DNA from 3 places in the Rouxiella sp. S1S-2 genome. Region 3 is predicted to be linked to each of the others. Evidence: predicted binding sites of a transcription regulator. Region 3 holds the regulator's gene; each other region holds the start of a gene.

Region 1 (10,323 bases), 1.2 Mb from region 3:
TTCCCAACCCAAACTGACTATCCCGCTTACGCTAGGGGTAGTCGCTGCGGGCTTAAGCGATTTGGACGACAGACTTGCCGGTCGCTTACGTAACCTGCTCATTACGCTGGTTTCATTTTTTGTTGCGTCGGTTTCAGTGGTACTGCTTTTCCCTTACCCCTGGCTTTTCGCCGCTGGGTTGACGCTCTCCACCTGCGGATTTATTTTGCTAGGCGCGCTGGGTCAGCGCTACGCCACCATTGCCTTTGGCGCACTGCTGATAGCCATCTATACCATGCTAGGGATCAATAATGTTTACCCGGTGTGGTATGAACAGTCTGTGCTGCTGCTGGTGGGTACGGTTTGGTATTATTTCCTGACGCTCATTGGCCACGTGGTTTTACCTATTCGCCCGCTGCAGGACCATATTTCTCGCTGTTATCAGCGTTTGGCCGTGTATTTAGATGCAAAATCCACCATGTTTGACCCCGATCAGGAAGGCAGTAATAGTCAGCAACTGGTTGCGTTAGCCATGGCTAATGGCCAGTTGGTGAGCACGCTGAACGAAACCAAGACGGCCCTGCAGAGCCGATTGAAAGGCGATCGTGGTCAAAAAGGGACGCGCCGTACATTGCAATATTATTTCGTGGCGCAGGACATCCACGAACGCGCCAGTTCGATACATGTGCAGTATGAAAAACTCAGTGCCGTGTTTCATCACACCGATATTTTATTCCGCCTGCAAAGGCTGATGAGTATGCAGTCCAATGCCTGTCAGCAACTTTCTCAGTGCATACTGTATAGGCAAAAATACCAACACAACCCGCTGTTCGAACGCGCCTTTGTCCGTTTAGGCGAGGCGCTTGACCGCCAGTCCAGCCTCGACCCAAGCAGTGGATTGATAAAGGCTCTCAGACATTTAATTAAAAACCTGCGAGCGATTGATGGGCAGCTTGCCAACATCGAGTCGGAGCAGGCATTTTCGGACAGTGAACCGGCAAGTCAGAAAACCTTCGCCGATGATAAAATTAGCGGTTTTCAGGATATCTGGCTGCGAATTTCGCGGCATCTTACCCCAAAATCAGCACTGTTCCGCCATGCGGTTCGCATGTCGATAGTGCTGTTAATTGGCTACCTATTTATCCAGTTCAGTGGCCTCAGCCACGGCTACTGGATCTTGCTGACCAGCCTGTTTGTCTGCCAACCCAATTACAGCGCCACGCGGCGGCGGCTGGCTTTACGCGTAGTAGGTACACTCGCCGGCGTTGCGCTGGGTATACCGATTCTGTATTTCATTCCCTCGCTTGAGGGACAGATGATCCTGATTGTTATCAGTGGAATGCTTTTTTTCAGCTTCCGCAGCGTACAGTACGCGCAGGCCACCATGTTCATCACCCTGCTGGCTCTGCTACTGTTTAATTTAATGGGGCAAGGCTTTGAGGTAGCAATCCCACGCATTCTCGATACGCTGTTGGGCTGTTTTATAGCCTGGTTTGCGGTGAGTTTTATCTGGCCCGACTGGCGTTTTCGTCAGTTGCCGACAGTGGTCAGTAAAACCTTTAATGCAAACTGCCGCTATCTTGATGCCATTTTGGTTCAATATCATCAAGGCAAGGACAACGGTCTGGAATATCGACTGGCCAGAAGGGATGCGCACAACTGTGACGCAGAGCTGGCATCCGTGGTGTCAAATATGACGTCGGAAAAAGACAACGACAGTGAAACGTTAGATGCGGCGTTTCGTTTGCTGTGTCTTAACCATACGATGCTCAGCTATATTTCTGCGCTAGGCGCACATCGTGAAAAGCTGCAAGACAGTGAAACGCTGAGCCTGCTTGATGACGCAACCTGTTATGTGGACGCCGCGCTGCACCATGAGCGTGACGATGCTACGCACGTACAGCAACTTCTCAAACAGTTGTCGGAGAAAATGTCTGCCAAAACCACGGCATCCGACAGTAAAGAACAGTTGGTGCTGCAGCAAATTAGACTGTTAATGGAACATCTGCCTGAAATGACCAATCTGAATAATAAAATTGCTTCGGGAGAAAAACCGGCATAGTCCTTTTCATTTTTAGATAACAATCTCGGCAAACATAGCCGGCGGGTAAATGACCCCGTCGGCACTTTCCTCCCTATAGAACTCTTCCCTCTTGCTCAAAAATGCTAAACCAATGAACCAGTTTATGACGCGATTGGTCAGGCAATACCGACTTGTGGTATCCCAAAATTGCCCCCTCAAGTGCAAACAGCATGTTCAATCCGGTTCCCTTTTTGGCCGAACTGAGTTTTACATATGTTCTGATTGCACCCTGCACGCGCAGCTCTGCTGAATTTTTTACGCCGACCTGCCAAAGGAGTCGCTCCATCGATAAGTTGATGTTGGGCAAATCTTTCAATCTTTTAGGACTGCTGCTATGCGCTTTTTTCTCACTCTGCATGCCACGGATTGATTCGTCTGCCATTGCAATAAGCCGTTCGGGTTGAAGCCAAAGCGCATCGTTAACCTGAAAATATCGCAGCAATATTTCCACGCCTCGTTTGCGATAAATAAACTGCGGCATATTAAGCTGTTTCATCATGGCTTCGTTATCCAACGTAGCACGCAGATAAAGTTCACCTTCCGAAACTAGGGCAAACATTGCATTGCCCGACGAGAGGCTGAAGCCACCAAACTGCGTACGAGAGTGGATAAAACCCAGCGGCGTAAAAAGCGCTACGGCTTGAACTATCCTTTTTTTAGTTTCATTTAACATACTGATTTCCTTATCTCTTAGGCCAGGTTGAGTAATTCATATGGTTACGTGAACCGCTTAGGGCAAAATACGCAAAGCCAGACATACCGCCAAATCTAAACTCGCTTTCTTGACGATTAACTTTGAAAATTGCGAGACATCTTGGAAAATTTAGGTTGATCTCTCACCACAGTAGCAGTACTGTACATTCATACAGTAACTCACTGGTGGAACACACTATGCGAACTCATCATCGTCATCATGCTCAATTTAGTCAGCCTCACTTAACGTCCCGCCCAACTCCGGTTTGCCAGAATTCATCGGCAAACAGTGGCTTACTCAGTGAGTTCGTCTATAGTGAAAATCAACCTGCGCTGACTCAGTTACTTTTACCTTTATTACATCATCTCGGCGCGCAGTCCCGCTGGCTGCTTTGGCTGACGCCAACGCAGAAATTGAGCCGCCGCTGGTTAGCCCAATCAGGTTTGCCGGTAGATAAAATCGTTCAGGTTAATCAGTTGCAAGGTATTGCCTCTGTCGATGCTATGGAACGCGCTTTATTGACGGGAAATTACAGCGTTGTGTTGGGCTGGTTACCAGAATTAAGTGACTCGGATCGCAAAAGATTACAGGTCGCCGCAGAAATTGGTGGCTCATACGGTTTCATTATGAAGCCTCTTGAGGAGCGATTTTCTACAGGCGGACAACCCCCAGCAGTAAAAATTCACTCTTCTGTATACCATTAATTCAAATTAGGAGTAATCTTACAAAAATATCGTCTTTTTTAGTTTTTTGTGCTGAAAACGCCGTTGAGACCAGTAAAATAGGGTGTTTCCGCGGTTAAAAAACACATAGTTTCGTCAACATTTTGTCTATGATGTTAAGAAATGTGTACATTTTTCCCTTTTTTTCCTGAGCGTTATCACTTCAAGCTTGTAAGTTTCTCGCCACGTTGTAGACTTTAGTTCGCCAAGGTTGCTCTTATAATGCCAACGAAAAGTGGCAAGTACCTAAGTGAAGCAATAACTTGGACGAAGGAATTTAACCAAGGGCTCAAGGCTTAAAGCTAAATTGCCTATTTGGATGATAACGAGGCGCAAAAATGAAAAAGACAGCTATCGCATTAGCAGTGGCACTGGCAGGTTTCGCTACAGTAGCGCAAGCCGCACCGAAAGATAACACCTGGTACACCGGTGGCAAATTGGGCTGGTCCCAGTATCATGATACTGGTTTCGCTAACGCCTACAACGGCATTGGCAACGGCCCAACTCACGAAAGCCAATTGGGTGCTGGTGCGTTCTTGGGTTACCAAGCGAACCCATACCTGGGCTTCGAACTGGGATATGACTGGCTTGGCCGTATGGCTTACAAAGGCAGCGTAAACAACGGCGCATTTAAAGCACAAGGCGTTCAGCTGGCTGCTAAACTGAGCTACCCACTGACTGACGATCTGGATATCTACACTCGTCTGGGTGGTATGGTTTGGCGTGCAGACGCTAAAGGTAACTTTGGCAACGGCAACCGCGTAAGCGACAACGACACCGGTGTTTCTCCACTGGCAGCCGTTGGTTTCGAATACGCTGTAACCAAAAACTGGGCAACCCGTCTGGACTACCAGTGGGTTAACAACATTGGTGATGCTGCTACCGTTGGTGCACGTCCTGATAACGCAACTCTGTCCGTGGGTGTTTCTTACCGCTTCGGTCAAGATGATGCAGTGGCTCCAGTTGTTGCACCAGCACCAGCTCCAGCTCCAGTTGTACAGACTCACAAGTTCACTCTGAAATCTGACGTTCTGTTCACCTTCGGTAAATCTACTCTGAAACCAGAAGGCCGTCAGGCTCTGGATCAGCTGTATACCCAACTGAGCTCACTGGATCCGAAAGACGGTTCAGTAGTCGTTCTGGGTTATACCGACCCAGTAGGTTCAGAAGCATCTAACCAGAAACTGTCTGAGCAACGCGCTCAATCAGTAGTGGATTACCTGGTATCTAAAGGTATCCCTTCTAACAAGATCTCTGCACAAGGTAAAGGCGAAGCTGACCAAATTACCGGCAACCTGGGTTACAAATCAGGTCGTGCTACTAAAGCACAGATCGCTGGTTTTGCTCCAAACCGTCGTGTAGAAATCGAAGTTAAAGGCATCAAAGACGTTGTTACTCAGCCACAGGCATAAGTAACGGCGCTATCTTTTGATAGACCTCGCTTCAAAAAACCCCGCATTGCGGGGTTTTTTTTATGGGCTAAAAACAGAAACAGGCAGTAATAACGGGAAGGATCAGGCCGAGGCCTGACTTAGCTTTCTTTATTGTCGAGGATCTGCTGCAGATCCTGTTTTAGCGAGGACATCTGAGTCGCGTACTTCTCTTTACGTTCAGCATCTTCCAACAGTTGGACGATAGTATCAGACAGGGTTACCCCTCGGCGCTGAGCTAACGCAGCCAATCGCTGCCATACTAAAAATTCGAGATCGATAGACTTTTTACGGGTGTGCTGATGCTCAGAGTTAAAGTGCCGTTTACGTCGTGCTCGAATAGTCTGCTTCAAACGATTGTCTAAAGCCTTGCTCATGTGGGCATCTATCCACTCAAGAACTTTAACCGGCTCGTTTTCAAGTTTAAGCAGCTGCTCCACCGCATCTTCTGCCGCACTGTTCTCAACGTGGCGAGTGATCCTTTCGCCTTCCCGGTGTTTTTTTACCAGATACTTCCATTTCCAACCGCTCTCAAGGTTTTCCAGTTGCTGATATTTCATCGCAAGCTCTTCTGTGACCATGTAACGAAGGTAAGCATAGCAGCTTTATGTCACTTTTAACCCGAAATATGTCACTACATCGCGGGAATCAAAGTGGTTATTTTTCACCCACAAACTGCATAATGTCACAACTGAACGCGCTTAGCGCGACTCTGGTTCTATGCAGCAGGGCTTATTCTTGTATAATCGCGCTTTCCCTTTAAAAGACTACAGCTAACACATTGACCAATAACCGACTTGATTGGCAGCTCTTACTGCCGGATTCTACGCCATACCAGACAATCTTTGCTACTGCGGATCAGTTGGCCCCGGTCGATTTTTCTGTGACCCAGCCGCGTCTGGAGAATGGGCTTTCTCTGTTTTGCCACCCTAATTCGCGTACGCGCTTTATGACGGTCAAGGCTCAGGAAAGTCGTGACTACCTTTCGCGCATTGCCGATGTGGTCACCGAACTGTTACCTGAAGCCGAAGAACTGGTGGGCAGTGAATACCAGATTGATGGAAGAAAAATTCACGTGCAGCCTGCCCAGGACCCCAACGCGCCGTTCAGTGCTTCGGCAAGCTGTCTGTATCAGGAGTGGATTGAGCCAGAGCAGCTTTTTGGCTGTGTTCGTCTCTATAAGGACCAGATTGAGCTGCAACCCGGCTTGATTCATCAGGTTAATGGTGGCGTGCTGATTTTGTCAGTGCGTTCATTGTTGGCTCAGCCGCTACTGTGGCTGCGTCTTAAGCAGATGCTCACGCAGGAAAGTTACCATTGGGTTTCTCCCGATGAGGCGCGCCCATTGCCGGTAAGCATTCCAGCAATGCCGCTCGACGTTAAACTGATTCTAGTGGGTGACCGCGTTTCGCTCGGCGAACTTAACGACATGGAGCCTGAGCTGCTCGAATCGGCTTTTTACGGCGAGTTTGAGGCTGATTTGCCGCTGTCAGAAGCTGAGGACATGCAAAAATGGTGTGCTTATGTCAATACGCTGGCCGATGAGCTTGAAATACCGCGCCTGTCGGTCGATGCCTGGCCTGAGTTGCTGAGAGCTGCGGTCCGATTTAGCAGCGATCAGGGCTGTCTGCCACTGTGCCCATCTTGGCTCTCCGCGCAGTTAACCGAAGCTGAGTTGTACAACGACGAGCCAGAGTTGACGGCAAAAGCCTTTGATGCGGCGATTTCTACCCGTGCCTGGCGCGAAAGCTACCTGCAGGAACGTATGCAGGACGAAATTGAGCTAGGTCAAATATTTATCGAGACCGATGGCGAAGTCATTGGCCAAATAAACGGTTTGTCCGTACTGGAGTATCCTGGACATCCGCGCGCCTTTGGCGAACCGTCGCGCATCAGTTGCGTGGTTCACACTGGCGATGGTGAATTCACCGACGTTGAGCGCAAAGCAGAGCTGGGCGGCAATCTACATGCTAAGGGCATGATGATTATGCAGGCCTTCCTGATTGCCGAACTAGAGCTGGATCAGCCCCTGCCCTTCTCCGCGTCGATTGTTTTCGAGCAATCTTACGGCGAAGTCGATGGCGATAGCGCGTCACTGGCCGAACTGTGCGCGCTAATAAGTGCCCTAGCTATGCAGCCTATTAATCAGCAAATTGCGGTGACCGGTTCGGTCGATCAATTCGGTAACGTACAGCCAATTGGCGGCGCAAATGAAAAAATCGAAGGGTTTTTTGAAGTTTGCCAACGCCGCGGTTTAACCGGTAAACAGGGTGTGATTATCCCTACCGCCAACGTGCGCAACCTTTGTCTGCATCAGCAGGTGATTGATGCGGTGCGCGAAGGCCAGTTCCACCTGTGGGCCGTTGACAGCGCTGCCGATGCGTTGCCCATACTTACCGGCCTGCTTTATACCACTGTCGAAGAAAACGATGAAAGCCCTAACTTGCTGAGTCTCATTCAAGAGAGAATCGCACTGGTTATTGCGCCGGAGCGTCCTCGCTTCCCGTGGCCTCTTCGATGGTTAAATTTGCTAACTCGTAGCTGATCGGACTTGTTCAGCTTACAGGTGTTCGCTAAGATGCGTGCTTCAATAAAATAAGGCTTACAGAGAACATGGTAGAAAAACGCGATTCCTATACGAAAGAAGACCTCGAAGCCTCTGGCCGTAGTGAACTTTTCGGAGCAGGTGGACCACCATTGCCGTCGGGCAATATGCTGATGATGGATCGCATCGTCAAAATGTCCGAAGATGGCGGTAGCCATAATAAAGGCTACGTCGAAGCCGAATTAGATATTAATCCAGATTTGTGGTTCTTCGGTTGTCATTTCATCGGCGATCCGGTGATGCCAGGCTGTTTGGGACTTGATGCAATGTGGCAATTGGTTGGATTCTATCTCGGCTGGTTGGGCGGTGAAGGTAAAGGTCGTGCACTAGGTGTGGGTGAAGTCAAATTCACCGGCCAGGTTCTGCCAACCTCAAAAGTGGTGACCTATCGCCTGAACTTCAAACGCGTGATCAACCGTAAACTGATCATGGGCGTTGCGGACGGTGAAGTATTGGTTGACGGTCAAGTAATCTATACCGCTACCGACCTGAAAGTAGGCCTGTTTAAAGACACTGCTGCTTTCTAGTATATTGTTACCCAACGGATTTTTGGATTCTGTAGGGTAAAAAAAACCTCCGCAGTAAATCATATGCGGAGGTTATCCTTTTTCTGTCAGAGTCAGCCTACGCGTTGACTGCCCTGACCTCCATGGCATCTCGCCAGCCTCCAAGCCAGTGTGACCGTTGGTCTAATGATTGGTAAGGACAAATTTCTTTCGAACGTCCCCCAATGCCAGCTTGGTATCCACGTGATTGTGCCCGTTCCAGGCGATCTCGTTTTTGTCTCTTCATGCCTCGTGTCCCTCATTATTCAGGTCAAGTGGAAAGAAAACAGTGGCTCGCTGTTGCGACCACACCTAACAAATAGTCCTGATTTCGCCACAGGTCAATGCGCAAATTTCACGCCATTGTCACAATATTGCGCTATCTTTATTGATTGCGCGCAAGCTAATCGCGCAGGAATATCCTCAGGCGACTGATCGTCATAAAAAAAATCCCGGCCCCTGCTTTGACAGGAACCGGGATTTTTTATCGAACTAATAAAAAGAATTTATCTTATTTGTGAAGCGATACTGTTGGCTTCCTGCGCCCAACCCTGTGAAAGCGTTCTGACAAGCGCATCGTAACCATCCGCTTCCTGTTTCAACTCAAGATTAAAGTTATGCTGGCTCACTTGGCCATTGCGCGTAAGAGTCCATGTGCCGCTCACTATGGCCCTTCCATCGTAACGGCCGTGGAAGCCTGTAACATTAACCGAAAGTTGCTCCTGATTGCCGTCATTAGCTTGCTGACCCGATATTACCCATCCTGGCAAATTCCGTCCCAGGTAGGTTTGCAGGGTTTGCTGCAGCTGTTGACTGAGCGGGCTAGCCCACAGATTGTTTGCCGCCATTACGTACTGCACGTCGCTGGTTTGGTAAACCAGGCCCGATGTGCTGAGGAAATCGGCAACGTTAACCTGTGAAATCCACAGTTTCGGCTGCGAGGCGGCCGGAGTTAATCCTCCGCCCGCGCTAACGGCCGCAACCGACGCGGCAGTACTCACCGTAGGCAACTGGTAATAAGTCTTTTTACCGTCGCTGCTGCAGGCAACCAGAAATAACGCTAAGACGACAGGTATCCATTTCATCATTATTTGGCCTTCTTCGGCTGAGGATCATCTTGCCCTGGGGCGGCGAATACCAGCGCGTTACTCTTGTGGTTCAGAGTTTTAAGCACCGGCTGCAGTTCACGCAGAGTTTCATCCAGACGCTGCATGTCATCAACCATTTTATTGTAGGCCGGTGAACCAGGCTGGAAGCCCTGCATACTGCGGTTAAGCTGCAACAGCGTTTTTTGCATGTCCTGTGGCAGGCCTTTCATCTCTTTACTCGAAACCAACGCATTGAGCGAGTCAATGGTACGCTGCGTAGACTTCATCGTTTTCTGACTCTCCGCCAGCGTTTTGGTGGCTTCATTGATCATCGGAGTCAACGGCAGTGCGTTGATTTTGTCCAACGTTGCCATCAATTTTTGCTGGATCTGCGCCAGTCCACCACTCACCGTGGGTAGCATAGCCTGGCCGTCAATGGTCTTAGGCCCGGTCCACGGTTTGGCATTAGGATAGAAGTCCAAATCAACATAAAGCGAACCGGTTAACAGGTTGGCAGACTTCAGTGAAGCACGTAAGCCAGCTTTCAACCCAGCCTGCAAACGCTCATCCATGTTGAAATCTTTACCCAGAAGCTTGTTAAAGCGCTCAGGTTCAATACGGATCAACACCGGAATGCGGTAATCATTGTCGATTTGTCCGCCCATCCCCATCTTCTGATACGGAACTTGCCCTACGGTACCCAAACGAATGCCGCGGAACTCAACCGGCGCGCCAGGCTGCAGGCCACGCACAGAATCGCTAAAGAACAGCACATAATCGGTGTGATTGGTGTACAGCGAATCCTGAATACTGCGCTGGTCGTTAAACAACGCGAACGAGGCGCTGTTGTCGGCCTTTGCACCACGCTCCCAACCGTCCGGAACGTCGAAGCTCACTCCGCCGCTGAACAAGGTGGTCAACGAGCCCATTTCAACGCGAATACCCGCCGAGGACATGTCGAAATTCACCCCGCTCTCTTTCCAGAAACGCACGTTGCTGGTCACCAGACCGTCGTAAGGTGCGCGTACAAACAGTTGATAGCGGATTTGACGTGATTCGGGGTCAAAGTGGCTGGTTTCGACGGTGCCCACCTGAAAACCACGGAACAGCACAGGATCACCCGGATTCAGCTGACCCGCACGGTCGCTGGTAAGCACTACGCGAATACCCTGCGCGT
Region 2 (10,323 bases), 2.3 Mb from region 3:
TCCATAGGCTTTCGGTTATATTTATCACCACCGCCGTGGTCACGCCCGCACAGGCAATCACCGAGGCTACGGACAGGTCGAAATCTCCCGACGCCAGGCAAAACAACATGCCGCAGGCCACCATGCCGGACATTGATATCGCCAGTCCCAGCCCTTTCATGTTGATAAATGAACTAAAGTTAGGCACGAAGATGCTGCAGGCAATGAACAGCGCGGCAAACACCACCAGCATGCCGTAGCTGTCCCAGATGCGCATCAGGCTTCGGCCCCCGCGCGAAGCGGCGTTCGGCTGCTCAGGTTTGGTTGTATTCGTTGTCATACTGGACATCATTTAACTCCTGCTTTTGCTTAAATCCGCACTGGCGCGCACTCAGGCGGCATCCGGGGTGGTTTCTGGGTTCAATTCGGGGGTACGCAGCATCGCCAACCCCAGCGCTTTCTCTTCTGTTGCCTCTTCGTGGGTCAGCTCTCCGGAAATTGAGCCTTCACGCATCACAATAATTCTGTCGGCCAGCCCCAGCACTTCCGGCAGGTCGCTGGAAGCAAATAGCACGGCGATCCCCTGCCTGGCCAATGCATAAATCACGTTATAAATTTCATGCTTGGCGCCCACATCGATACCTCGCGTTGGCTCATCCAGCAGAATGACTTTCATCTCCTCCGACAGCCAGCGACCAAGAATGGCCTTTTGCTGATTGCCACCTGAAAGATTCATGATCAACTGCTCTGGCCCCGGCGTTTTGATGTTTAATCCTTTAATTTGTTTATCCGCATTAGTCTGCTCCCAGCGGTTGTTGATTAAACACCCGGCCTTCAGGCTTTTACGACGCGCACTGATATTGATATTGTCGCGCACTGAGTGCACAGGAATAATTCCGTCGGCCTTGCGGTCTTCAGGGCACAGCATGATCCCGTGGCGAATCGCTTCGATGGGCGTAGTAATTTTCAGCGGCTTGCCGTCAAGAAAAAGCTGCCCGCCGGTAATTTTGGTACCGCCAAACACCCCTTTCATCAGTTCACTGCGCCCGGCGCCCACCAGCCCAAATAGGCCGACAATCTCGCCCTGACGCACTGTCAGGCTGATAGTGGATTTCACGCCTGGGGCCTTCACCTCATCAAGCTGTAAACGCACATCACCCAGCGGGCGTGGCTGATAGCCATAAACATCCCCTAGGTTACGCCCCACCATTGCCTGCACAAGGCTGTCGTGATTGACCTTCTGCATATCGTTGAAGGTGCGCACATAGCGCCCATCTTTAAACACGGTGATGGCGTCGCTGAGTGCAAAAATCTCCTCCATACGGTGTGAAACATAAATAATCACCCGCCCTTCGGCCCGCAGCTCGCGGATAACCCGAAACAGTTGCTCGATTTCGCGCGCTGACAGCGAACTGGTCGGTTCATCAAAGGCGATAACTTTGGCGTTACGCGCCAGCGCTTTAGCAATTTCGACCATCTGCCACTGGCCGATAGAGAGATATTTCAGCGGCGTATCGGGGTCAATATCCAGCCCCAGATGTTCAAGCTGCAGCTTTGCCTCATAGCGCAGCAGCTTGCGATTAACCCAACCACGACGGCTTGGCAACTGACCGAGATAGATATTTTCCGCCACCGTCATTTCAGGCACCAGGTGCAGCTCCTGATAAATAATTGCCACGCCCGCGTCTAGCGCATCGGTGGTGTGATTAAAGGTCACCGGCTGACCTTTGAGCAGAATTTGTCCCTGACTTGGGCTGTAGTTCCCGCTGAGAATTTTAAGCAGCGTCGATTTTCCCGCGCCATTTTCGCCCATAAGCGCGTGAATTTGACCGGCATAGCAGTCAAAACTAATGCCCTCCAGCGCCTTGACGCCGGGAAATGTTTTACCGATCCCCTGAAAGGTTAAATAGGGTTGGCGAAGATCAAACGCTTCCAGAGAAGGGATCGGCAGAGACGACGATGTGGGAGAGATTGAAGACATAGCGGCAACCTTTTGAACATAAACGTGCGTTAACGCAATGGGTCTTTCCACTGGACAAAACCCATCGCTTACTCTGTGACTTAGCGTGGCAACTCAGTGCCGTTATTTACCGCCCAGACCTTTTTTATCCAGCTCGACCTTAAAGTTGTCGCGGGTGATCAGCACCACGTCGGTCACTTCGGTAAATTTCGGTGGCTCTACGCCCTTGGTTACCCAGTCATTAAGCATCTGAATACTTTTATAGCCATGTACGTCCGGGCTTGGCAGCAGTGAGCCGTAGAAACCGGTCTGCTCTTTTTTCGACAGTTCGTTAACCGCGTCAACACCGTTGATGCCGATGCCAATCACGTTAGCCGCTTTGAAACCTTGTCCCTCGGTGGCACGCACGCCGCCAAGAACGGTGTTGTCATTCATGCCCAGAATTAGCCAGTTTTTAACATTGGGATGCTGCACCAGCAGTGAGTTTCCGGCGTCAAGCGCGCCAGGAATATCGTTGGATTTAGTCGGCACCTTGTAGATTTGTGCCACAGGGAAACCGGCGGCCTTCAGCGCGTCCATTGACCCCGTCGTACGACGACGTGCGGTGTCGAGCTCATCGGCAGTGATCGCCATTACCCCGGTATCAGCCACGTTCCAACCACGTTTCTGCATCTCTTTATAAAGCTCTTGCCCTTGACGTTCGCCAATTTTGCTGGCGGCCATCATCACCAATGGCACGTCATCCATGGGTTTACCCTTGGCATTAACAAACTGGTCATCAACGGCAATCACCTTCAGACCATAGCTTTTGGCCTTGGCCATAATTGCTGGGCCAAGCCGCGGGTCGGGCGTGCAGATAACAAAGCCTTTAGCACCGTTGGCCGCCAGACTGTCTATCGCATTCAGCGTTTTCTCACCGTCGGGGACGGCAATTTTAATCACCTGGAAGCCGAGATCTTTTCCTGCTTTGTCTGCAAATCGCCATTCAGTCTGGAACCACGGCTCTTCCGGTTGCTTGACCAAAAAGCCTAGCTTCTCAGTATCCGCCATAGCTGAATGTGACATAAAAGCAGCCAACCCAATTGCCGCCAACGCCTTAGTGAATTTATGCATGATGCTCTCCGACCTTTTATTGTTGTTACCGGCACAAGTGGGTGCTGGCGTGAAAACGTTATCAGTAGGGTGTTTCTTAAAAAACCGACTAATAAACCTTGATATACGGGTATCGGTGATTGAGTGGAGTCAAGTCGAGGTAAGTTTTAGCTGGAATAATTTCTTAATATGTAGAGCGCTATCACAATTAAAAATTACAGCCATTCTGTGCATATATTCAGCGATTTTAACCAAATAGTAACTTTATGACCGGCCTCACATAACCGATTTAGGGAGCAGAAAAGTACATACTTCCAGCTAATGTCTCCTCACTGCATTCCTGCCGCTGCTTTTATGGTTATCAACAGCAAAAGCCAGACAGGTTTTAACTGGCTCAAACCAGAGACGTTAAGCAAATAAATTTTAAGGGGATAACCATGGCGCAAGGTGCAATTGCTCTTGGTCTGGATTTTGGCAGCGATTCGGTGCGCGTACTGGCAGTGGACTGCCACAGTGGCAAAGAGATGGATACCGACGTGGTCTACTACCCGCGCTGGCAAGAAGGATTGTACTGCCACGCCGGAAAAAACCAGTTCCGACATCATCCGCTTGACTATATAGAGGCGATGGAAAGCGCGATTAAGAATCTGCTTCAGCGCCTGGGACCAGACGCCAGCGCACGCATCATTGGCATCGGTGTTGACTCCACGGGATCAACGCCTGCGCCGATTGACGAACACGGGCAGGTGCTGGCACTGAAACCGGAATTTGCCGACAACCCCAACGCCATGTTTGTGCTGTGGAAAGACCATACTGCAATTAACGAGGCCGAAGAGATAAACCGCCTGTGTCGCAGCGGCGAATTCCCTGACTACACCCGCTACATCGGCGGCGTGTATTCGTCGGAGTGGTTCTGGGCCAAAATTTTGCACGTTTCACGCGAGGACAGCGCAGTACGTGAAGCCGCCGCCTCATGGGTAGAACTTTGCGATTGGGTTCCCGCCCTGCTCTCCAATACCACGGCACCGGCGAGCATTGTGCGCGGCCGCTGCAGCACGGGGCATAAAATGCTCTGGCATCCTTCCTGGGGAGGCTTCCCGCCGCGAGATTTTTTTGCCGCGCTCGACGACTGTCTGGTCGAGAATCTACCTTACCCGCTGTTTAGTGATACGCAAACCGCCGAGAAGCCCGTGGGTCAACTCAGTGCCGAGTGGGCACGGCGCCTCGGACTTTCAACCTCGGTAGTGATTTCCGGCGGTGCCTTTGACTGCCATATGGGCGCGGTCGGCGCCGGTGCTCAGCCCTATACACTAGTTAAAGTGATCGGCACCTCAACCTGCGACATTTTAATTGCTGACAAACAGCGGGTCGGTGACCGAGCTATTGCCGGGATCTGCGGACAAGTCGACGGCAGCGTAGTACCGGAAATGGTTGGCATGGAGGCAGGACAGTCGGCGTTTGGCGATATGTATGCGTGGTTCGGCCAGATTCTGGGCTGGCCGCTGGTGCAGTTAGCCAGCCGTCATCCTGAGCTGAAACCGCAAATCGGCGAGATGAAAAAGACTCTGCTTTCCGACCTCACCGCTGCATGGGCCGCTAATCCAACACTCGATAATTTGCCGCTGGTGCTTGACTGGTTTAACGGTCGCCGCACGCCTTTTGCCAATCAGCGACTGAAGGGCGTGATAACCGATATCAATCTCGGCACCCAGGCACCGGAACTCTTTGGTGGCTTTATTGCTGCCACCGCCTTTGGGGCCCGCGCCATTATGGAGTGTTTCGAGCAGCAGGATATTCCGGTAGAAAACGTGCTGACACTGGGCGGCATTGCCCGTAAGTCACCGGTTATCATGCAGGTTTGCGCCGACGTGATGAACCGACCCCTGCAAATTGTGGCCTCCGATCAGTGCTGTGCTTTGGGTGCCGCTATTTTTGCTGCTACCGCAGCCGGTGAGTTTGCCTCAATTCCTTTAGCGCAGCAGTCAATGGCTTGCGCAATAGAAAAAACGCTACTGCCGGACCCGCAGCGCGCCGCGCAGTTTCAAAAGCTTTATGAGCGCTATCAGCAATGGTGTCAGGCCTCTGAACCGCTTTTTAACACCGCGACGCCGTCTTGATTTACCCGCTGGCGACAGGCCAGCGGCATAACCTTATCGCTAATCGTGCAGGAGCAAAAAATGGACGTTTTTAAACAACTCGAAGTTTGGTTCGTGATCGGCAGTCAAAATTTGTATGGCGCAGAAACGCTGCGCCAGGTGAAAGACAATGCCGAAAAGGTAGTTAACGGACTGAACGCTTCAGCCGGTCTGCCGATTAAACTGGTACTAAAACCGCTGGCCACCACGCCAGACGAAATCACCACCGTCTGCCGTGAAGCCAACTACAGCAATAACTGTATCGGGATAATAACGTGGCTGCACACCTTCTCTCCTGCCAAAATGTGGATTGCCGGACTGAGCATTTTGCATAAACCTTTGATGCAATTTCATACCCAGTTTAACGCCGAGATCCCGTGGGACTCGATGGATATGGACTTTATGAACCTCAATCAAACGGCCCACGGCGGTCGTGAGTTTGGCTTTATCGGTGCACGCATGCGCCAGCAGCATTCGGTTATTACCGGCCATTGGGAAGACAAAGAGAGCCATCGCCGCATTGCGCAATGGATGCGAGTGGCGGCAGCGAAAAATGAGAGCCAACAGCTCAAGCTGGCGCGATTTGGCGATAACATGCGTGAAGTGGCGGTCACCGAGGGTGACAAAGTGGCCGCGCAGATTAAATTTGGTTACACCGTCAGCGCCTACGGCGTGGGTGATTTGGTTAGCGTCATTGAAGAAGTGAGCCGTGGTGACGTCGATACGTTAATTGAGGAATATGAGTCAAGCTATCAACTAACCGATGCGGTGAAACTTCACGGCGAGAAGCGCGAGAACTTGATTGACGCCGCGCGTATCGAGCTGGGCATGACCCGTTTTCTTGAGCAAGGTAACTTTAAGGCCTTCACCACCAACTTTGAAAACCTGTACGGCATGAAGCAGCTACCCGGACTGGCAGTTCAGCGCCTGATGCAAAAAGGTTACGGCTTTGGCGGCGAAGGCGACTGGAAAACGGCGGCGCTGCTGCGCATTATGAAAGTCATGGCCAGCGGCCTGAAGGGCGGCACTTCGTTTATGGAGGACTACACCTATAACTTCCAGACGGACAATGATTTGGTGGTCGGCTCACATATGCTCGAAGTCTGCCCAAGCATTGCTACCGGCGAAAAACCGATTCTGGACGCGCAGTATCTCGGCATTGGCGGGAAGGCTGATCCGGCAAGACTGATATTCTCGACCCCCGCGGGTCCGGCGGTGAACGCCAGCGTTATCGACATGGGCGACCGCTTCCGCCTGCTGGTCAATCTGGTGGATACCATCGAGCAGCCCAAACCGCTGCCAAAACTGCCAGTGGCGCGGGCAATCTGGAAAGCCCAGCCCTCTCTGGCAACCGCAGCCGAAGCGTGGATCCTCGGCGGCGGTGCGCACCATACGGTGTTCTCGCAGGCGCTGGACATCGATTACCTGCGTCTTTACGCCGAGCTGCACAATATCGAGCTACTGGTTATCGACAATCGAACCACGCTGCCGGATTTCAAAAATGAACTGCGGTGGAACGAGGTTTATTACAAGCTTTGCAGTCATTAATTCTTTCGTTTAGCGCCTTCCTTCGCTCATTTCAGTGGGGGAAGGCCCACCGCCTCCTCAACAACCCCCGACGTTGAATAATTCATATCCAACCTCCCTATTTCTAAGGCAAAAAGTGATATTTTTTACGCTGTTGCACAGCAATCACATGATCACGATAGCGACGAATCCATTCCCGCGTTAAGCTATTGCGCCTTGAATGTCTAAATCCGTCGTCTAACGCACCGCTAACACAGGCTGCACCAGATTTGACGGTCGAAAATATCAATGAAATAGGGTTAACTATGTCTCAAAATTCTGGCTATCAGCGTATCGGCGGCTGGCTATTGGCCCCAATGGCGTACCTGATCGTCAATTTGATGAGTGTGGTGTTAATGCTGCTGCTTTATTCAATGGCCATATTTAAGCCTGAATCGCGCGAGTATTTAATCACCAACTCTCAGGCATTTACCATGCAGTGGTATTTCTCTGTCGTCACTACGCTGGTGATGGGCGTATTTACCCTCACCGCGCTGTGGCAATTTTGCCGGCGGGTAAAGTCATTACCAAAAACTTATATTATTTGGCTGCTGTTTACCGTGCTACTGGCCCTAAAAGCTTTTGCTTTTTCGCCCATTAGTGACGACCTTGCCGTGCGCAATTTGTTGTTGCCTCTGCTGGCAGCGGCACTGCTGGTGCCCTATTTCAAGCGCTCCCGTCGGGTTAAAGAAACTTTTACACAATAGTTAGGCACTATCATGACATCATACCTTTTACTGTTTATCGGCACTGTGCTGGTAAACAACTTTGTTCTGGTTAAGTTTCTTGGCCTGTGCCCGTTTATGGGTGTGTCCAAAAAGCTCGAATCGGCCATCGGCATGGGACTCGCCACGACCTTCGTTATTACGCTGTCCAATATTTGCTCGTGGATTGTAAACACCTTTATTCTGATGCCTTTAGGTCTGGTTTATTTGCGGACCATGGCGTTCATTTTGGTGATTGCCGTTGTCGTTCAATTCACCGAAATGGTGGTGCGTAAAACCAGTCCGTCGCTTTATCGTCTTTTAGGCATATTTTTACCGCTTATCACGACCAACTGCGCCGTATTAGGCGTTGCATTGCTCAACATAAACCAACAGCTGAACTTCATGCAGTCTGCTCTCTATGGCTTCGCGGCCTCGATTGGCTTCTCGCTGGTAATGGTGCTGTTTGCCGCCATTCGCGAACGCCTGGTCGTTGCCGACGTCCCAGCGCCATTTCGTGGTTCATCAATTGCATTAGTCACCGCAGGTCTGATGTCTTTGGCCTTTATGGGCTTTACCGGGCTGGTGAAATTCTAATGTTTGAGCTTTGGGTTGCTATTGGTTCACTCAGCGCGATGGCGCTGGTGTTTGGTTTGCTGCTGGGATATGCCTCGCGCCGTTTTGCGGTGGAGGGAAATCCGGTAGTCGATCAGATAGACGATATTCTGCCGCAAAGCCAGTGTGCTCAGTGCGGTTATCCAGGCTGCAAGCCTTACGCCGAGGCAGTAGCCAACGGTGACAAAATCAATAAATGCGTGCCCGGCGGCGAGCCGGTTATGCTGAAACTTGCGACGTTGCTTAACGTTGATCCACAGCCGTTGGACGGTGACGCCGTCGAGGCGGTACCGGTTCGCAGAATTGCTTACATTGATGAAAGCAACTGCATCGGCTGCACCAAGTGCATCCAGGCCTGTCCGGTAGACGCTATTGTTGGTGCGACGCGCGCGGTTCACACCGTCGTCACCGACTTGTGCACCGGCTGTGACCTTTGCGTTGCCCCCTGCCCAACCGACTGCATTGAAATGCTGCCGATTAAAACCACCACCGCGAACTGGAAATGGGACATGAACACCATTCCGGTGCAAATTATTCATGCGGAGTAACATGTTCAATCTGTTTGCTACGCTCAAGAAAGAGAAAATCTGGGACTTTGACGGAGGCATACATCCGCCGGAGATGAAAACTCAGTCTAGCCTGGTGCCCCTGCGCCGGATGCCTCTGCCTGAGCGCTTTATCATTCCTTTACAACAGCATCTTGGACCCGAAGGCGAGCTGTGCGTTAAATCTGGCGATCGGGTTTCAAAAGGCCAGCCGCTGACCACCGGTCGGGGCCGCACGGTGCCGGTTCATGCGCCAACCTCTGGCACGATTAGCGCCATTGAGCCGCATATCACCGCCCACCCTTCGGGTTTGAAAGAGCTGTGTGTCATTATCGACGCCGACGGTGAAGACCGCTGGTGTGAACGGCAGTTTGTTGAGGATTATACTCAGCTCGACGCCGCTGCAATTAATCAGCTGATTCATCAAGCCGGTATTGCCGGTTTGGGCGGCGCGGGTTTCCCAACCGCCAGCAAAATTCAAGGTAGCCTTGGCCATACCAAGATTCTTATCCTGAACGCCGCCGAGTGTGAACCTTATATCACCGCCGACGACCGATTGATGCAGGAGCACGCCGATGAAATTTTGCTCGGTACGCGCATCATGTGCCACATGCTGCATCCTGAGCAGGTATTAATCGGTATCGAGGACAACAAGCCCGAAGCCATTGCCGCCTTAAAAGCCGCTATTAAAAATGAAAATCACCCAGGTGTGAACATTGAGCTGCGCGTGGTGCCAACCAAATACCCTTCCGGCGGAGCGAAACAGCTCACCCGTATTCTCACTGGCAAGGAAGTGCCCAAGGGCAAACACTCCTCCGCGATTGGCGTGCTGATGCAGAACGTCGGCACCGTGTTTGCCATTAAGCGCGCCATTATCGATGCCGAACCGCTGATTGAGCGCGTTGTAACCCTTACCGGTGAGTCGGTTAATAAACCGGGCAATGTTTGGGCCAGACTTGGCACGCCGGTCGCACATCTGATGCGCGAAGGCGATTTTGAGCCACAGAATCAACAAAAGATGGTGATTATGGGCGGGCCGCTGATGGGCTTTACCCTACCGTCACTTGATGTACCGATTGTTAAAATCAGCAACTGTCTGTTGGCACCCTCGGTCAGTGAAATGGGTCAGCCCGAGCAGGAAGAAGCCTGCATCCGCTGTAGCCTTTGCGCCGAATCTTGCCCGGCTGGTCTGTTACCGCAGCAGCTTTACTGGTTCAGTCGCGGTCAGGAACATGAAAAAGCGCGCAACCATAATCTGTTCGACTGCATTGAGTGCGGTGCCTGCGCCTACGTGTGTCCGAGCAATATCCCGCTGGTACAGTACTACCGCCAGGAAAAAGCCGAGATTCGCGCGCTGGATCTCGAAGCCACCCGAGCAACTGAAGCCAAAGCGCGTTTTGAAGCCAAGCAACTGCGCATGGAGCGCGAAAAGCTGGCACGTGATGAAAAGCATAAAAAATCTGCCGTTAAACTTAGCGATGAAGACGCCAGTGTCATTACGCCACAGGTCAGCGCAACAGAGCATAACAAGCCTGCAGTAGACAGTGAGAAAGCCGCCGATCCGCGTCAGGTTGCACTCGCTGCCGCTATCGCCAGAGCTAAGGCCAAAAAAGCCGCCGTGGTGGCCGACGTAGAAGAGGTACCGATTTCCAACGAACCGATCGCCACGCCTGCCGATATGCCCATTGAAGGCGATGCCCGTAAAGCCGCCGTGGCTGCGGCAATTG
Region 3 (10,323 bases):
GTCGAGCAGGAATACGCGGCGCGCGCTGTCGGAACCTTCGGCCAGTTCAACCAGCAGATTCGTTACGCCAGCAGAGGCGGAGAGTACGACGACTCGAACATCAGGATTGGAGAGTACAACGTCGGCGCTGCGGTTCATCGCTTCGAAGTCCGCCACGCTGGTGCCACCAAATTTGGCAATGACCGTGCTGCTCAAAGGCGTCGGGTCGGCGTTGCGGAGTGTTGCTTGATTCATGTAAAACCTCGTGTCAGGGTCGCCATGTTTATGACGGCCTTTTTAATTGCATATTCCTTGGCACAAGGGTAGAGCGGGAAACGGGAGCAGACGTAGAGATGCTACGATACACCCAGAAGCGCCCCACCATGCCAATAGCTCACAGAGCTATAGCGGTGACAACCCAGAGGATTCAGCCCCTGTAGTCGATCTTTTCCCAACCGTTGGGTGTCTGACCTCGGCGTCGCACCCCATAATGCACCTTCGCAGGATACGGTTCCTCCGATACATTGCCTGGGCGACGCGCCTCTTCTGGCTTACGCGCGCGGACGCGTATAAGTTAGGTGCTTAGAATTACCGGTTCTGCGCCATCTGTCAACGATCGCGCGGCATCTGTCTCACATTTTGAAAGATTGTCATCTATTATTGATTGCGGTATTTGTCTATGCGGCGCATTGCCAACAGTTATTGCCTATTGCAAGAAACGCAAGAAAAGGCATCTAAACTTGTAAAATACCGGATACAATCAAGGCAGTTGCGCTAAATAATAGTCAAGATGTCACCTTACATTCTCAGCCTAAGAGCATTGCTATGAAAAATATCAATCCAACTAAAACCGCTGCCTGGCAGGCCCTGCAGCAGCATTTCGACCAAGTTAAAGATGTGCAAATCAGTCAGCTGTTCGCCGAAGATAGCGATCGCTTCACCAAGTTCTCTGCCACTTTCGACGATCAAATTCTGATCGACTTCTCTAAAAACCGTATCACGGCAGAAACGCTTGAAAAACTGCATGCGCTGGCCAAAGAGACCAGTCTGCAAGACGCCATCAAGTCGATGTTCTCAGGTGAGAAAATTAACCGCACTGAAGACCGCGCCGTGCTGCACGTTGCCCTGCGTAACCGCAGCAACACGCCAATCGTGGTTGATGGCAAAGACGTAATGCCAGAAGTGAACGCCGTACTGGCCAAAATCAAAGGCTTCACCGAGCGTGTGATCGGCGGCAGCTGGAAGGGTTACACCGGCAAGCCAATTACTGACATCGTTAACATCGGTATCGGGGGTTCAGACTTGGGTCCTTTCATGGTGACCGAGGCGCTACGTCCTTATAAAAATCACCTGAATATGCACTTTGTTTCCAACGTTGACGGCACGCACATCGCCGAAACGCTGAAACCGCTGGACCCTGAAACCACGCTATTCCTGGTGGCATCAAAAACCTTCACCACGCAAGAAACCATGACCAACGCCCACAGCGCGCGCGACTGGTTCCTGCAAACGGCCGGTGAAGAGCAGCACGTTGCCAAGCACTTCGCCGCGCTTTCTACCAACGGTAAAGCCGTGGCCGAGTTCGGCATTGATACCGACAACATGTTCGAGTTCTGGGACTGGGTGGGCGGTCGTTACTCCCTGTGGTCTGCGATTGGTCTGTCGATTGCCCTGTCAGTGGGTTTCGAAAACTTCGAACAGCTGCTGAGCGGCGCGCATGCGATGGACAAACACTTCGCCGAAACGCCTGCTGAGAAAAACCTGCCAATTATTCTGGCACTGATCGGTATCTGGTATAACGATTTCTACGGCACAGAAACCGAAGCAATTCTGCCCTACGATCAGTACATGCATCGTTTTGCTGCCTATTTCCAACAGGGAAATATGGAGTCCAACGGCAAATACGTTGACCGCAACGGCGATGCCGTTGACTACCAGACTGGCCCAATCATCTGGGGCGAGCCGGGCACCAACGGACAGCACGCGTTTTATCAGCTGATTCACCAGGGCACCAAAATCGTCCCTTGTGATTTCATCGCACCGGCGGTAAGCCACAATGCGTTAAGCGATCATCACGCCAAACTGCTGTCTAACTTCTTCGCGCAAACCGAGGCGCTGGCCTTTGGTAAATCGCTGGACGTGGTTGAGGAAGAGTTTGCGGCGCAAGGCAAAAAACCTGAAGACGTTAAACACGTGGCACCTTTCAAAGTGTTTGAAGGCAACCGCCCAACTAACTCCATCCTGCTGCGTGAGATCACCCCGTTTAGCCTGGGTGCACTGATTGCGCTGTATGAGCACAAAATCTTTACTCAGGGCGCTATCCTCAATATCTATACCTTCGACCAATGGGGCGTAGAATTAGGCAAGCAGCTGGCAAACCGCATTCTGCCTGAACTTGAAGGCAGTGAGAACGTGACCGGCCACGACAGTTCTACCAATGGTTTAATCAACCGCTTTAAAAACTGGCGTGCCTGAGAACGTTTCCCTGGCAATAACGTGTGATTTGCCGGGTTAATGGTTCGCAGCGTGAAGGGCTAACTGCTTGTCAGTTGGCCCTTTTTATTTTGAAAGAAGCGATAACCAAAAAAGCGATTACGGCAAAAACATCCGCCTTTACCCGTTTGAACGCTGTGGTATTCTTCTGCCATTCAACATCAAAAGTGGGATCTACATCACATGGCAGGATCTAAAAAGGCAACGATGATTGCAGTCGTCATGCAGCGAATTTTAAACGTTTTTTTATTGGGGCTGGCAGCCATTCTGATGCTGTTCCTGGGGCGAGAAACGTATCATCTGGCTCTGGTATTGTTCGTTAATAACGACGAATCTTCGTCTTATATGCTGATTGAAGGCATCGTTATTTACTTCCTGTACTTTGAGTTTATTGCCCTGATAGTTAAGTACTTTGCGTCGGGATACCATTTCCCTTTGCGTTACTTCGTCTATATCGCGATTACAGCGATTATTCGCTTTATTATCGTCGATCATAAAAGTCCGATTGATACCCTCCTGTATACCGCCGCGATTTTAGTGCTGGTCTTTACCCTTTATTTGGCTAACGGTGAACGCCTGAAACGTGAGTAAATGTTCTCCCCGGCGGGATTACCGCCGGGGGAATCTGCGCTAGAATGCCAGCCTTAATTTCTTTTTTGGTAGAGATTTCTACCCAATCGGAGTGCGCTAATGTCTGAGTCTTATGTTCCCTTTCCGGATGCTATCCATTGGTTTGAATTCTCTTCCGACGTTCCTCCCGCGGTCGTAGACTGGCTGCTGGAAATGGGGTCGATGACGCGTCGTTTTGAACAGCACTGTTCCACCGTCAGCGTAACCCCGCAGAAAGAGTGTTTCATTGAACACCACCAGTTAAGCAAAGAAGAGGCCGAGCAACTGCCGATGAGTGAGCGCTACTGGCTGCGCGAAATCGTACTATTCGGTGACGATGTACCCTGGCTGCTGGGCCGCACGGTCATTCCACTCGAAACGCTGACCGGAGACGATCAGGCGCTGGTGGACTTGGGAACCTTGCCGCTTGGGCGCTATTTGTTTAGCGGCAATCATCTGAGCCGTGACTACATTCATCTGGGCCAGCAGGCCAAATGCTGGGCTCGGCGCTCTCGTTTAAGGCTTTCAGACAAGCCGCTGCTACTGACCGAAATTTTCTTGCCCGCTTCGCCAGTTTACGACAGTCGCGACGATGCGGTAAAACTAACGACAAAAAAGTAACGCTGTAAGGGAGAAGATCAAGTTGATGGGGACTGTGATGCAGGGACAATGGCGTGATTATTGTCGACTGATGCGAATTGATAAGCCGATTGGTTCGCTGCTTTTAATGTGGCCGACGCTTTGGGCGCTGTGGTTGGCCAGCGGCGGGATGCCGCCGCTCAAGATTCTGATTGTCTTCGTTCTGGGCGTATTTTTCATGCGCGCAGCGGGCTGCGTAATCAATGATTATGCCGATAGAAAGGTTGACGGACATGTGAAGCGTACCGCTGGCCGCCCTTTACCGAGTGGGGCAATCACCAGCAGACAGGCCAAGATGCTTTTTGGCGCGCTGGTTCTGCTGTCATTCTGCCTGGTGCTTTTGCTCAACGGAAAAACCATCCTGCTGTCACTGGGCGGGCTGGCACTGGCGTGGATCTATCCGTTTGTAAAGCGCGTGAGTAACCTGCCTCAGGTGGTGCTGGGGGCGGCGTTTGGTTGGGCCATCCCGATGGCTTATATGGCCGTGAGTGAGGCAGTACCGCTGAGCTGCTGGCTACTGTTTTTGGCTAATATTTGCTGGACTGTCGCCTACGATACGCAGTACGCGATGGTCGACAGGGACGATGACCTGAGGATTGGCGTGAAATCTACCGCGATTCTTTTTGGTCGCTACGACAATCTGATTAACGGACTTTTGCAGTTGGCAATGCTGGCATTAATGGCGACGGTGGGTCATCTGAATCAGCTTGGCGCACCGTTTTATTGGTCGCTGCTGCTTGCCGCCTGCCTGTTTGTGCATCAGCAGAAAATCACCGCCAAGCGCCAGCGCGAGCAGTGTTTTCAGGCTTTTCGCAATAACAATTACGTCGGCATGGTGATGTTTATCGGCATCTTGCTGAGCTACTCAATGGCCGGCGGCTAGTCAGACTTTTAAAAAGAAAAACCCCGGTTCGCGTTGAGGCGACCGGGGTTTTTTTGTGCCATACCGTGACGACGCGAATCTAAAATCGCTTAGTGGTCGGTATCTCTAACGTCGATTTTAGCTTCGGCCGGAGGCTCGGTCGCCACCGGTAATTCAGAAGGCATGCCTGCGCTTTCAATCGTCAGTCGAATGTCTGGCGTAATCAAGTCACTGAGAATGGTATAGATTTCACGGGTATGCTCCGCAATAGCATCACCAATATCATTGATATAGCCTTCATCGCGCAGCGTGCCGACCAGCGTAGTAAATACCGCCTTGTCGAAAAACTCCGGTGCGTTAATGCCGTGCAGCACCGACAGACGCTGGGCCATAATACGGCTCTCTTTTTCCAGCGCGCCACGGCTGATGCTTGGATTATTGCTCAGCAGCGACAGGGTTATCGCATAGCGTTGCAACGTTTCACGAACGCCTGCCGCCAATAGCTGGAGAGGTCTGTTGCGCAAAGGATTTAGCGTAAGCTGATCACCCTCGACGACGATCAGTCCCTGACGAGCCAATTCGGCGCTGAGCACTTCAAGCAGCTGCGGCAGCTGCTCTTTGCCATAGTGCATGAACAGCTCGGCTTTTATCATCGGATAAATCAGCGCCACCTGACGCAGAAGCTCGGACTTACTCACCTCTCGGTGGTGCATCACAATACTTGCTATCAGCGAAGGCATCACCAAAAGGTGATGAATATTGTTGCGATAGTAGGTCATCAGCACCGCCTGCTCGCGCGGCAGAATGATGATATCGCCAATATTGTCCTTCTCAACCTGGAACTTGTTCATGTTCAGTGCGTGATCAAGCAGCCGATCTGCGGTAAGTTCCGGCACGGTCGAGTCAGCGGTGTAAGGCACATTACGCAAAAGCTGCAGATAGCAGTCAAGCTGTTCAATCAGCTGCTCGCGGGTCAATGAGCGCTGACGGGACGCCAGCAGCGCCGTACAGCACAGGTTCATGGCATTGGCAGCCGCCGAATTGTTGATTCGAACCATTATTTTGTCGGCAATATCCTGCACCGTCGGTGTAAGCCAGCTTGGGCGATGTGCTTCGATAGGGTCTATCGCGTCGCGCCACTGGGGAACGTTCTGGTTAAGATAAGGCGTCAAATGCAGCGGCTCGCCAAAGTTGACATAGCCCTGACCTAGGTTGCGCAACTTACGCAAGCCGTTGATCATCTGTATAAAGCTTTCTTTCTCTTTGGTGGCTCCGCGCAGTTCTTTCGCATAGGTGCCGACTTCCATCACGTGTTCGTAGCCAATATAAATCGGTACCAGCGTAATAGGACGCGAACCGCCGCGCAGCATAGCCTGAATGGTCATCGCCAAGGTGCCGGTTTTAGGTTCGAGCAGACGACCGGTGCGTGAGCGACCCCCTTCAACGAAGTACTCGACGGAATAGCCGCGGCTAAACAGTTCACCCAAGTACTCACGGAAAACCGTGGCGTAAAGTTTATTCCCTTTGAAGGTACGACGAATAAAGAACGCACCCAGACGGCGGAAGATAGGTCCGGCCGGCCAGAAGTTCAGGTTGATACCCGCCGCAATGTGCGGAGGAACCAGCCCTTGGTGATAAAGCACGTAAGAGAGCAGAAGGTAGTCCATGTGACTGCGGTGGCAGGGCACATAAACGATTTCCTGACCGTCTTGGGCAAGCTGGCGCACGCGCTCGGCGTTATTAACGTTGATACCTTTATAGAGACGGTTCCAGGTCCAGCTCAAGACGCGGTCAGACAGGCGCACGGCTTCATAATTGAAGTCGGCAGCAATCTCTTCCATCAGGGCGATCGCGTTTTGCTGCGCCTTGTCGTGCGAAATCTTTTTGGTACGCGCTTCATCTTCAACTGCTTTCTCAATGGCCTTAGAGGCTAAAAGCTTGTTAAACAGGTCCTGACGAACCGGCAGTCGCGGCCCTACGGCGGCCAAACGCTGGCGCGAGAAGTGCATACGTGCAACCCGAGCAAGCTTATGGGCAATGATTTTATCCGTGCCATGCTGAGTGGCCATATCGCGCAGCGATACCGTGTTCGAAAAACGCACAAAACTGTCGCGACCGAGCCAGAGCACGGCAAAGAATTTTTGTACGCCGTTCAACACGCGAAGATGCGGCGTGTCCTGACCTTCGCGGCCCGGCGCACGACCAAACATAACCGAGACCGGCAGCATTTGAATATCCAGATTAGGGTTATTGCGATGCAGGTCGAGATAGTCGTGGAAAAGTTTTACCGACTCTTGTTTAGGCTGATAATAGGAAAATACGCGCGGTCCTTCACCAATAAAAACGTGGCTTGGCAGGTGTACGCCGTCTATTTCTAGCGGAATAAGAGGATCGGGCAAGTTCTGCGCCAGGCATTGAACCCGCAGAGTAAGGAGATCGGCCTTAGAGTTATAAGGCAAAACATACAGAATTGGGCGAGTTGGATCTAAACGCAACTCCGTCACCGGATCTGTAGGGATGACCTTGCTTCTTACCAGCAATTTTAGCGGTAAATTCAATAGGGTATAATAAAGTCTACGCCATCCTGACATAAAAAACGTAAAGCCTCTTGTTAGCAATTCGCCGCAAGGATACCAGAAACCCGGTATGAGATCTGTGGTGATAGGACAACGGATTCAGGCTAAAATGCCCCAAAATCACTTTAAGACGCAAAATAATGTCAAATCAAGTTACGGGATTGACCCGAATCTACAAGGCCGCAGGTTACTCCTTAAAGGGATTAACCGCGGCCTGGAAAAACGAAGCTGCATTTCGTCAGGAAGCCATTGTCGTGGTGCCTGCCATCTTACTGTCATTTTACCTGGATGTGAGCAGCATCGAGCGTATTTTAATGATTGGTTCACTGATTTTAGTCTTGGTTGCTGAATTATTAAACAGTGCAGTAGAAGCCGCCATCGACCGCATAGGACCGGAATTTCACACGCTTTCTGGCCGCGCCAAAGACATGGGGTCGGCCGCCGTTCTCATTACCATTGTTTTTGCCATTTTCACTTGGGCAACTATCCTGGTGCCGCGCTGGCTCTGAATGTTTTAAATATTCTTAATGTCTGTTTTTGTTCACTCTTAGGTTTTAATTCACCCATTACCTGTATATACTCACAGCTGGACTGTATAAACAACCAGGGGGCGGAATGAAAGCACTAACGACCAGACAACAAGAGGTCTATGACCTTATTCGCGATCATATCTCGACCACCGGTATGCCGCCAACTCGTGCCGAGATTGCCACACGTCTGGGGTTCCGTTCACCTAACGCGGCAGAAGAGCATCTTAAGGCGCTGGCGCGCAAGGGCGTAATCGAGATTATATCCGGCGCTTCTCGCGGTATTCGCCTGCTGATGGAAGAAGAAGAAGGCCTGCCGCTGATTGGCCGCGTAGCCGCCGGTGAGCCGTTATTGGCGACCCAGCACATTGAAGCGCATTATCAGGTTGATCCTGCCATGTTCAAACCCAACGCCGACTTCCTGCTGCGCGTAAGCGGTATGTCGATGCGCGATATTGGCATCCTCGACGGTGATCTCCTGGCGGTTCATAAAACGCAGGACGTTCGCAACGGTCAGGTAGTTGTTGCGCGCATCGATGACGAAGTCACGGTCAAGCGTCTTAAGCGACAGGGTAATACTGTACAGCTGCTTCCCGAAAACAGTGAGTTTGAACCGATTGTGGTCGACCTGCGTCAGCAGAGCTTCAGCATTGAAGGCCTTGCGGTCGGTGTTATTCGCAATGGTGACTGGATCTAACACCCGCAGTCAGAATCTTGCCGTTCGTTCGGCACATGTTCCCTGCCAGCAAACGCCAGTCGTTTGTCCATCGCCCCTTAACTGGGGCGATATTGTTTTTGTCCCGAATCGTTATCTCAGCCTGGGTTTTTAGCCATTATGCGATCGCTTTTCAGCTTGCCTACACTCAAAAAAACCTTCTTCAGCCCAGCCGATAAGGCCCTGTGGCTTCTCGCGCTGCCGATGATCTTCTCAAACATTACCGTGCCTTTATTGGGTCTGGTAGACACCGCCGTCATAGGCCATCTCGATAGCCCTGATTATCTTGGCGGCGTTGCGGTGGGCTCAATGGTCACCAGCTTCCTGTTTATGTTGCTGCTGTTTTTGCGCATGAGCACGACGGGACTGACAGCGCAGGCATTGGGAGCAAAAGATAACGTCCTGTTGGCGCGGGCTTTCGTCCAGCCGTTTATGTTGGCCTTGATTGCCGGTGTGCTGATTTTTCTGTTCCGCCAGCCGTTAATCTCATTGGCCCTAAGCATTGTCGGCGGCAGTCATGCCGTCTTGAATCAGGCCGAGATTTTCCTTTCTATTCGCTGGTACAGCGCACCGGCTTCACTGGCAAATCTGGTGATATTAGGGTGGTTATTGGGCATTCAATACGTCAGAGCGCCGGTGATTATGCTGATCGCTGGAAATCTGCTTAACGTCGTGCTCGACCTGTGGCTGGTGATGGGGCTTGGGTGGAATGTTAAAGGCGCCGCCGTGGCGACCGCCTGTTCAGAATATGCCACCTTGGCACTTGGACTATGGTTGGTTTCAATTGTAATGAGAAGGCGGGGGATCAATTTTAGCCTCTTAAAACAGTCTTGGCGGGGAAATCTGCGCCAGCTGATTACGCTTAATCGTGACATCATGCTGCGCTCGCTGCTGCTTCAACTGTGTTTTGCTTCTTTGACCATCATCGGTGCGCGCTTAGGCAGTGAGATTGTTGCGGTAAATGCCGTATTAATGAATCTGCTGACCTTCACCGCCTTTGCTTTAGACGGCTTCGCCTATGCGGTAGAGGCTCATTCGGGTGAGGCATTTGGTGCCAAAGATAAAAGCCGGCTTTTGCATGTTTGGCATGCCGCTTGCCGTCAGGCAGGACTCGTGGCGCTAATCTTTGCCGTCGTTTATGCACTGGCCGGTGAACAGATTGTTAACTTACTGACCTCTTTACCCGAGCTTCGGGCGCAGGCAGACCGCTATTTAAATTGGCAAATCATTTTACCTCTGGTCGGCGTGTGGTGTTATTTACTCGACGGCATGTTTATCGGTGCTACTCGCGGACGTGAAATGCGCAACAGTATGGCGATCGCCGCGCTCGGCTATGCTCTGTCGCTGCTGGCGTTGCCCGTTTTGGGTAATCACGCGCTGTGGTTGGCGGTGGCGGTATTTTTATCCCTAAGGGGGCTGGCCTTAGGATGGATTTGGCGTCGCCATTGGCGTTATGACAGTTGGTTTTAAATTCTTTAGATTAATCCTAGTTATACGCTTTATTACTGCTTTAACCTGAATTATTGAAATCCTCGACTACAATTAGAACTGTTGATAAGCATTTATCAAATGCAGTCAAACCTAAGCTATACAGGAGAGTTGATGATGAATAAGGACCAAGCAGACGGTAACTGGAAGCAGTTCAAAGGCAAAGTGAAAGAAAAATGGGGTAAGTTGACCGATGATGACCTGACCGTCGTTGAAGGTAAGCGCGATCAGCTTGTCGGCAAGATTCAGGAAAGATATGGATATCAGAAAGAAGAGGCTGAAAAGGAAGTTAAGTCCTGGGAATCAGACCATAAATACCACTGGTAGAAGGTGATTCTCCCCGAATCTGCATCCTGAGCATTAAGCTGCTCCTACCCAAGACGCTTTTCAGGATGCAGGGTACAAGGACGTACCCAACCCATTGACTTAAAGTAT

What was found. The regulator LexA, encoded in region 3, represses DNA repair genes until DNA is damaged. The targets are predictions, from matches to a motif close to TNCTGTATGTACATACAGNA.
Region 1: the regulator LexA is predicted to act here: its motif matches at 2,914-2,933, upstream of sulA (SOS-induced cell division inhibitor SulA).
Region 2: the regulator LexA is predicted to act here: its motif matches at 3,256-3,275, upstream of GA565_RS13125 (arabinose ABC transporter substrate-binding protein).

The regions. Positions count from the first base shown of each region.
Region 1 is NZ_WFKL01000001.1:3,871,009-3,881,331, forward strand. Features, by position in the region: gene yccS (YccS family putative transporter) at 1-2,041, shown strand, start outside; gene GA565_RS17785 (TfoX/Sxy family DNA transformation protein) at 2,115-2,735, opposite strand; gene sulA (SOS-induced cell division inhibitor SulA) at 2,954-3,460, shown strand; gene ompA (porin OmpA) at 3,817-4,890, shown strand; gene matP (macrodomain Ter protein MatP) at 5,010-5,468, opposite strand; gene GA565_RS17805 (Lon protease family protein) at 5,690-7,453, shown strand; gene fabA (bifunctional 3-hydroxydecanoyl-ACP dehydratase/trans-2-decenoyl-ACP isomerase) at 7,522-8,040, shown strand; gene rmf (ribosome modulation factor) at 8,138-8,305, opposite strand; gene pqiC (membrane integrity-associated transporter subunit PqiC) at 8,565-9,146, opposite strand; gene pqiB (intermembrane transport protein PqiB) at 9,146-10,323, opposite strand, start outside.
Region 2 is NZ_WFKL01000001.1:2,806,169-2,816,491, forward strand. Features, by position in the region: gene araH (L-arabinose ABC transporter permease AraH) at 1-328, opposite strand, end outside; gene araG (L-arabinose ABC transporter ATP-binding protein AraG) at 371-1,960, opposite strand; gene GA565_RS13125 (arabinose ABC transporter substrate-binding protein) at 2,063-3,052, opposite strand; gene GA565_RS13130 (ribulokinase) at 3,469-5,148, shown strand; gene araA (L-arabinose isomerase) at 5,209-6,714, shown strand; gene GA565_RS13140 (DUF2569 domain-containing protein) at 6,999-7,439, shown strand; gene rsxA (electron transport complex subunit RsxA) at 7,452-8,033, shown strand; gene rsxB (electron transport complex subunit RsxB) at 8,033-8,599, shown strand; gene rsxC (electron transport complex subunit RsxC) at 8,601-10,323, shown strand, end outside.
Region 3 is NZ_WFKL01000001.1:5,067,550-5,077,872, reverse strand. Features, by position in the region: gene lysC (lysine-sensitive aspartokinase 3) at 1-234, opposite strand, end outside; lysine riboswitch at 343-533, opposite strand; gene pgi (glucose-6-phosphate isomerase) at 805-2,454, shown strand; gene psiE (phosphate-starvation-inducible protein PsiE) at 2,656-3,063, shown strand; gene ubiC (chorismate lyase) at 3,163-3,702, shown strand; gene ubiA (4-hydroxybenzoate octaprenyltransferase) at 3,740-4,603, shown strand; gene plsB (glycerol-3-phosphate 1-O-acyltransferase PlsB) at 4,693-7,173, opposite strand; gene GA565_RS23215 (diacylglycerol kinase) at 7,299-7,667, shown strand; gene lexA (transcriptional repressor LexA) at 7,774-8,382, shown strand; gene dinF (MATE family efflux transporter DinF) at 8,521-9,870, shown strand; gene GA565_RS23200 (CsbD family protein) at 10,006-10,215, shown strand.